One region of the Janthinobacterium sp. SUN128 genome, then DNA from elsewhere that is predicted to be linked to it. Evidence: predicted binding sites of a transcription regulator. Region 1 holds the regulator's gene; the other holds the start of a gene.
The links. Region 1 encodes LexA, which represses DNA repair genes until DNA is damaged. Its sites were predicted from a motif close to ACTGTATNNNNATACAGT; they were not measured.
Positions count from the first base shown of each region.

Region 2: the regulator LexA is predicted to act here: its motif matches at 1,510-1,527, upstream of imuA (translesion DNA synthesis-associated protein ImuA).

Region 1 covers NZ_JAPWHY010000001.1:3,143,178-3,147,384, forward strand. The annotation lists gene rplI (50S ribosomal protein L9) at 1-292, opposite strand, end outside; gene rpsR (30S ribosomal protein S18) at 320-610, opposite strand; gene priB (primosomal replication protein N) at 636-935, opposite strand; gene rpsF (30S ribosomal protein S6) at 956-1,345, opposite strand; gene lexA (transcriptional repressor LexA) at 1,621-2,256, shown strand; gene O3297_RS14240 (cystathionine gamma-synthase family protein) at 2,323-3,564, opposite strand; gene purF (amidophosphoribosyltransferase) at 3,608-4,207, opposite strand, start outside.
Region 2 covers NZ_JAPWHY010000001.1:3,278,775-3,282,981, reverse strand. The annotation lists gene O3297_RS14810 (GNAT family N-acetyltransferase) at 1-23, shown strand, start outside; gene O3297_RS14805 (putative Na+/H+ antiporter) at 76-1,341, opposite strand; gene imuA (translesion DNA synthesis-associated protein ImuA) at 1,548-2,258, shown strand; gene O3297_RS14795 (DNA polymerase Y family protein) at 2,188-3,675, shown strand; gene O3297_RS14790 (glutathione S-transferase N-terminal domain-containing protein) at 3,757-4,207, shown strand, end outside.

The DNA.
Region 1 (4,207 bases):
TGTCGAAGTTGGTGACGGAACCGAACAGACGGCCATCAACACCAGCTTTTTGAGCAACTTGAACGGTCAGGCCGCTCAGTTTTTCGCCCTGGGCTTGCGATGCGGCCAGTTTGGCGGCAGCAGCTTTTTCCAGTTCGGCGCGCTTGACTTCGAATTCAGCCACAGCGGTTGCCGTAGCACGACGTGCCAGGCGTTGCGGGATCAGGAAGTTACGTGCGTAACCGTCTTTGACTTTGACGACTTCGCCGAGGTTACCGACGTTAACAACTTTTTCTAACAGAATGATTTGCATAGTTCTTCTCCAGGAATATCTGACCGATTAAGCGTGGTGCAGATCGGTGTATGGCAGCAGCGCGAGGAAGCGAGCGCGCTTGATTGCGGTGTCAACTTGGCGCTGGTAGTGCGCTTTGGTACCGGTCAGGCGTGCTGGCATGATCTTGCCGTTTTCTTGGACGAAGTCTTTCAGCGTGTCGACGTCTTTGTAGTCGACTTGCTCAACGTGAGCTGCGGTGAAGCGGCAGAACTTCTTGCGTTTGAACAACGGGTTTTGCTGTTTGCGTTTTTCTTTAAGCTTGAGCTTATTTTTGTCGAACTTTTTACCGAATGCCATGTCAGGCTCCTGTATCTAAAATGCGCTAGTCAGAATTGACTGCACTAAAATCAATGATGTGAAACACCAAACTCTTGCTGTTGCGGCTCTTCCTGGCCAGGAAACCCGTGAACTGATACACCCCGCCCAAGCTTGCCTGACTGAACCTGCCTGAAATTTCGCCAGCGGCTAGCGCGGCAACATCAAACTCGGTCAAACGGGCAATCCCTGCTTCCATCTGCTGCGAACTGTGTTGCAATACTGCATTCACAATCGGCAGCCCTGCCGGGGTATAGCGCAATATTTCGCGCTCGGCAATGATGGCGGTTACTTGTAGCTGGTTCAGCGCACGATCCTGGTCAAGAATTAAGCTGCTGCTGCGGCTGGAGCGGCTGCTGGTGCTTCGGTGCGGTGGCTTTTGGCCGCGTCTTCGCGTTGTACCGATTTCATCATCGGCGAAGGAGCTGTTTCAGCTTTCTTCATTTTAACGGTCAGGTGACGCAACACGGCATCATTGAATTTGAATGCTGTTTCCAACTCGACCAGGGTCTCGTTGTCGCATTCGATGTTCAGGCAGATGTAGTGTGCTTTAGGCAGCTTTTGGATCGAGTAAGCCATTTGACGGCGGCCCCAATCTTCCACGCGGTGAACCGAACCGCCGCGGGTGGTTACGCTGGCTTTGTAGCGTTCGATCATCGCGGGCACTTGCTCGCTTTGGTCCGGATGGACGATAAAGACTATTTCATAATGACGCATGCAAACTCCTTCAGGTCGGATTGATAATCGCCCACCCCGGCGTCAAGACGGGTGTGGGAAGGTCAGCCGAAGATTATAACCGCCTTTTGCAAACGTTTCAATCATTCCTTCCACCAGCCCCCGAAAAGCCCGCGCGCCACCGTGCTTTCCGCCCCTGGACAAGTATTTATTGCGAAATTCGCCTAAAACACGGAAATCCCCTTGCATAGTGGGCGATACTGTACAAAAATACAGACTGTTCATATAGACAGCATTTTAGTATGCACCCACCGCTCATGATCAAGCTGACAGCACGACAAGAACAAATCCTGAACCTGATCAAGGACGCGATTGAAAACACGGGCTTTCCTCCCACCCGTGCCGAAATCGCCAATGAACTGGGTTTCAAATCGGCCAACGCGGCCGAAGAGCATTTGCAGGCCCTGGCCCGCAAGGGCGCGATCGAGATTTCTCCCGGCACCTCGCGCGGCATCCGCCTGATCGGCGCGGCCGCTGAAGCCCTGCCATCGAAAGTGCCGGCAGCGCTGCTGATGTCGCTGCCCCTGATCGGCCGGGTGGCGGCAGGCTCGCCCATTCTGGCACAGGAAAACCTGGAAGCGAGCTACAACGTGGACCCCGCCCTGTTTTCGGCCAAGCCCGACTTCCTGCTGAAGGTGCGCGGCTGGTCCATGCGCGACGCCGGCATCATGGATGGCGATTTACTGGCCGTCAAGAAGGTCGATAGCGCCAAGAATGGCCAGATCGTTGTCGCCCGCATCGGCGACGAAGTCACCGTCAAGCGCTACAAGAAAACCGGTTCCGTCATCGAATTGCTGCCGGAAAACCCCGACTTCAAGGTCATTACCGTATCGCCGGAAGATGAATTCGCCCTGGAAGGTTTGGCGGTAGGCTTGATGCGCAGCTGGCATTGAACCTCCGCATGTAAAAAGGGCCGCAACAGCATGACTGTTGCGGCCCTTTTTTATTGCCCAGGCGTTTTATGCGTCCAGGGCGCTACGGAAATCCTCGAGCAAGTCCGCCTCATCCTCGATACCGACGGAGACGCGGATCAGGGATTCGGCGATGCCCATGCTGGCGCGGCGCTCGGCGCCCATCTCGTAAAAGATCGTATGGGCGACGGGAATGACCAGGGTGCGCGTGTCGCCGAGATTGCTCGCTGGAATGGCAAGATTGAGACGATTGAGGAAATCGAAGCAATCGATGCCATCCTTCAGCTCAAAGCTGAACAGCGAGCCATAGCTGCGGAACAAATCCGTCGCCAGCGCGTGCTGCGGATGCGAGGCCAAGCCCGGGTAATGCACGGCCGCTACCCGCGGGTCGGCGGCCAGCATGGTGGCCAGCGCCAGGGCGTTCGAGCAGGTGCGGTCCATGCGCAAGGCCATGGTTTCCGCGCCGACGGCGATATGGTGCGCCGCCTCCGGGCCCAGGGAGGCGCCGAAATCGCGCAAGGCCTTGGCGCGGATTTGCGCGATGCCCCACTGCGCCGGCGCCGCCTTCTTGTAATTGTCGAAAATGTTCGGATACTGCGTCCAGTCGAACACACCCGTGTCCGTCAAGCTGCCGCCCAGGGCATTGCCGTGGCCGCCGATGGATTTTGTCAGCGCATTGACCACCAGGCCCGCGCCCACGGCTTTCGGGCGGAACAGGTAGGGTGTCGTCATCGTGTTGTCGACGATGTACAAAATGCCGCGTTCCTTGCACAATGCGCCGATCTTTGCCAGGTCGGCGATCTGCGTGCGCGGATTGGCGATGGTTTCGACAAACACGATGCGCGTTTGCGGCGTGATGGCGGCGGCCACATTGGCCACGTCCGTGGCGTCGACGAACGACACGGCAATGCCCTGCCCCGTCACCGTTTGCCACAGGCTGTTGGTGTTGCCAAACAAAAAAGCCGACGACACGACATGGTCGCTGGCGCGCAAGAGCGCCTGCACCACGGCGCCGATGGCGCCCATGCCGGTGGCGAAGCACAGCGTGGCGACGCCATCTTCCATCTTGTTGACCTTGTCTTCCAGCGCGGAGACGGTCGGATTGCCCTGGCGGCCGTAGCGGAAGCCGGGCTCCTTGCCCTGGAATACGGAAGCGAGCTGGCGCGCATCGCCGTAGCCGAAGGCAACGGAAGTATGCACGGGCTTGTGCAGGGAACCGTGCTCGATGCCCTTGCGGCGGTCGTTATGCAGGATGGTGGTGGTAAAGCCGTAGTTTTTTTTATCGTTCATGATCGCGGAGCAAAAAAAGCCCGGCGCTAGCCGGGCAAGATAATTACGCTTCTGTTGTCGCCAGGTTCAGGTTCAGCTGGGAACGCGGCGTATCTTCGGGCGCTGCCGCCTTCGGATGGTGGCGCGCATATTCCAGGCGGTCCAGGTATTCCTGCGACACGTCGCCCGTCACGTACACGCCATCGAAGCACGACGCTTCGAAGTTGGTCAGGGCCGGGTTGACGTCGGCGATGGCCTGCTTGAGCGCGCCGATATCCTGGTACACCAGGTAGTCGGCCGTGATTTCGCGGCACACTTCTTCCGTCGTGCGGCCATAGGCGATCAGTTCGTCGCGCGTCGGCATGTCGATGCCGTACACGTTCGGGTAGATCACCGGCGGCGCAGCCGAGGCGAAGATGACTTTCGTCGCGCCCGCTTCACGCGCCATCTGCACGATTTCACGGCTGGTGGTGCCGCGCACGATGGAATCGTCGACCAGCAGCACGACCTTGTCCTTGAATTCGGACGGGATCGCGTTGAGCTTCTGGCGCACGGATTTCTTGCGCGCCGCCTGGCCCGGCATGATGAAGGTACGGCCGATATAGCGGTTCTTGATGAAGCCTTCGCGGTACTCGATGTTCAGCGCCATGGCCAGCTGGATGGC
Region 2 (4,207 bases), 140 kb from region 1:
TCCTCGTGTATGAGGGAAACTGAAGAGGGAAATTGAAGGCAGCAGGGGCGGCCGGCAGCCGCCCCGTGATGAGGCTTACAGGGCCAGGAAGGCCAGGCCCGCCACAGCCGTCGGCAGCAGGGCGCCGGCCAGCAAACCGACGGCGCCGATCGATTCATCCTTGAAGCCGCGGCGCAGCAGGGCCACGCCGGCCGGGTTCGGCGCATTGGCGATGACGGTCAAGCCGCCACCGGCCACGGCGCCGGCCATCAGCATGTATTTCGCTTCGTCCGTCATGCCGACGATCAGCGAACCGAGGTAAGTGAGGGCCGCATTGTCGGTAATGGCCGTCAAGCCCAGGGCGCCGAAGAACAGGGCCAGCGGTTTCAGGCTGGAAACGATGGGCTGCAGCCACCATTGCTGCATGCCGCCCAGTACCACCAGGCCGCCGAGGAAGAAGCCGACCAATAAACCCTCTTTCAGGATCAGCGGGCTTTGATAGCGCTCATACGCCTGCACGAAGCCGAGGAAGAACAGGAACAGGCCGATGAACAGCACGGGATGGTGCGCCAGGGCGACGACGCCGGCCAGCACGATCATATGCACCAGGCTGACGGCCAGCGGCACTTTTGGCGCTTCGACTTCACCGGCCTTCGGCTTGATGTCGGAGGTGTTGCTGTGCAGGTATTTGCGCAGCAAAATGCTCACGCCGGTGGCGTTGACGAGGACGGCGATGGCCGCCTTCCAGCCGAAATGGCTGGCCATGTAGGCGCTATCCCAGTTCCACGTGGTGGCCACCATCAGCACGGGCGGCGCCGCGTACGAGGTGAGCGTGCCGCCGATGGAAACGTTGACGAACAGCACGCCCAGCGCGCCGTATTTCAGCCATTCAGGGATGCCCGGGCGGAAGATTTGCGGTGCCAGCATCAGCGCGGCCAGGGTCATGGCGGCCGGTTCCGTGATCAACGAACCCGTCAGGGGCACAAGCGCCAGGCCCAGCCAGACGAGGGCCAGTTCCGTGCGCAGCGGCATCACGCGCGCCACGCCTTTCAACAGGCGCTGCACGGCGTCGAGCACGGGGCGCGAGGCAGCCACGACCATGACGACAAAGACGAACAGCGGCTCCGTGTAATGGCGCGACTCGGCATACTCGATGGCCGCATCGCCGCCCGAGACAAAGGCCATGATGATGATCAGGATGAAGGCCCAGAAGCCGAACACGACTTCCACTTCGCCCAGCAAATGCAGCAGGCCCGCATGGCGGGGGTGGCGCCGCGACAATGTTTCAAACGACTTGGCGGCGAAGGTGTGGATGAGCGCAAGCCCGAAGACGATGGCGCTGATGATTTGGATGGTGGTCAAATGCGTTTCCTTATGGACGGAGGAGGCCGACTGGTACTTTGCCAGACGGTAAGGAGAGTGCTTATGGTACAGCAATCGATGTGAAAAACGGTGTTTTTCGGACGTGGCGGGACGGCCCCCGGGGAGCTGCGGCGCAGATAAGCCTTGCCAAAAACGTGGCTGGATAGTACTGTATATGCATACAGTATTTATCTTCATATTCAATTATGCAACATTCCGAATTGATGGCCTCGCCGGAAGCCTTGCACCCGTCCCTGTGGCGCGCATCGCAGCTGGGGCAGGGCGCCACGCGCTGCCTGGACACGGGCTTTGCCGCCCTGTCCGCGCAGTTGCCCGGCGGCGGCTGGCCCAGCGGCAGCCTCATCGATCTGCTGGTGCAGCAGCCGGGCAGCGGCGAATTGCGGCTGCTGGCGCCCGCGCTGGCGCAGCTGCCGGGCTTGCCCATCGTGCTGCTGCAACCGCCCCATCCGCCGCAGGCGCTGGCCCTGGCCGCGCAGGGGCTGACGCCGTCACAATTGCTGTGGTTAAAGAGCGCCAGCAGCAAGGATGCCTTGTGGGCGGCGGAAAATATCTTGCGCAGCGGTAGTTGCGGCGCCTTGCTGTTCTGGCAGCCGCATGTGCGCGCCGACAGCCTGCGCCGGCTGCACCTGGCCGCGCAGTCCGGCAACACCCTGTTTTGCATGCTGCGCCCGCTGCACGGCGCGCAGGATGCATCGCCGGCGCCGTTGCGCCTGTCCGTGCGTCCGGCCGCCGGCGGCATCGAGATCGGCTTCATCAAGCGCCGGGGACCGCAGCGCGACGCGCCCCTGTTCCTGCCCCTGCAACCTCCTTCATTACTGCTACGCCATGCGACTCTGGATCGGCCTGTGCCTGCCCCGGCTCCCGCTCGAAGTGTTTTGCCCGCGCTGGTCGGTTGACAGCCTCGGCGTGGTGCTGGAGCAGGAGCAAGTGATGGCCGTGTCGCCGCTGGCGCGGGCAGCCGGCATCCGGCCGGGCATGCGCCGCGCCGGCGCGCTGATGCTGGCGCCGCAGGCGCGCCTGCACGAACGCTCCCAGGAACTGGAGGCGCAAGCCCTGCAAGCGGTAGCGCTGGCGCTGCTGCAATATTCGCCGCTGGTGGCGCAGGGCGAGGAAGCGACCCTGCTCGTCGATGCGGGCGCCAGCCTGCGCCTGTTCGGCGGCGTGCGCGCCCTGTGCCGGCAAATCGCGGCCAGCTTGCGCGCGCTCGGCTACACGGCCCAGCTGTCGTGCGCCCCCACGGCGCGCGGCGCCTGGCTGCTGGCGCGCGCCGGGACGCGCCGGGGCCGGACATTGAGCATGGCCAGCCTGGTGCGCCGCCTCGACCGCCTGCCGTGCGCCTTGCTGCCGCCGGCGCGCCCCTGGCTGGAATGGCTGGACGGCATCGGCTGCCGCACCCTGGGGCTGCTGCGCCACTTGCCCCGGCCCGGCTTGCAGCGCCGCTGCGGCGGGGCCTTGCTCGACATGCTCGACGATGCGCATGGCCACGGCACGGAACTGTACCTGTGGCTCGAAGCGCCGCCCACGTTCCGCGCCAGCCTGGAACTGTTCGACCGCGTGGAGCACGCTGACGCGCTGCTGTTCGGCGCGCGCCGGCTGCTGCAGCAAATGACGGGCTGGCTGTGCGCGCGGCAATTTGCCGTCGAGCGCATCCAATTGTTGCTGGCGCACGAGCGGGGCCGGGTGGCGCGTGCGCCCACCGTCATCGACCTGGCGCTGGGCGAGGCCGTCTGGCGCGACGAGCACCTGGTGCGCCTGCTCAAGGAACGCCTGGCGCAGCTGGTGCTGGACGCGCCCGTGATCGGCCTCACGCTGGAAGCGCTGCAGGTGCAGCCGATGGCGCCGCCCAGCGACACCCTGTTTCCCGAACCGGGCGGCACGCCGCAAGAGCGCCAGCGCTTGATGGAATTGCTGGTGGCGCGCCTGGGCACGGACAATGTCTTGCAGGCCGCGCCGCGCGCCGATTACCGTCCCGAGGCGGCCAACCAGTGGCTGCCGCTGCCTGCCAAGGCCGGCGGCAGAAACGCGGTGCCGGACTTGCCGCCCGGCTTGCCCGGCATGCCCCGTCCCGGCTGGCTGCTGGCCCAGCCCATCGCCCTCCTGATGCGCGAGCACCGGCCATTCTATGGCTCGCCTCTGAAGATGGTCTCTGTCGCCGAGCGCATCGAAGCGGGCTGGTGGGGCCAGTCGCAGGCGCGCGATTACTTCATCGCCGAAGGCCTCGACCATGCCCACTACTGGGTCTACCGTGAACGCATCGCCGGCAGCGGAGAAGATGCCGCGCCGCGCTGGTTTTTGCATGGCTTGTTTGGCTGAATGCGCTGTCCTGCTGAAACTGCCATGCTTGGCTATACTGGCTGCCCGGCGCCGCATCTTTAATTGAAATGAAGGATATCCATGACACAGCTTCCCGACTTCCCCATCACCCAAAAATGGCCTGCCCGGCATCCCGAGCGCCTGCAACTGTACTCGCTGCCGACGCCGAACGGCATCAAGGTTTCGATCCTGCTGGAAGAACTGGGCCTGGCGTACGAGCCGCACCTGGTCAGCTTCGAACAGAATGACCAGCTGTCGCCCGCCTTCCTGTCCCTCAATCCGAACAACAAGATTCCCGCCATCCTTGACCCGGACGGTCCCGATGGCAAGCCGCTGGCCCTGTTCGAGTCGGGCGCCATCCTGCTGTACCTGGCCGAAAAGACGGGCAAGTTCATCCCCCAGGACGCAGGCCTGCGCTATGAAACGATACAGTGGCTGATGTTCCAGATGGGCGGTATCGGGCCCATGTTTGGCCAGGTGGGCTTCTTCCATAAATTCGCCGGCAAGGATTACGAGGACAAGCGTCCGCTGG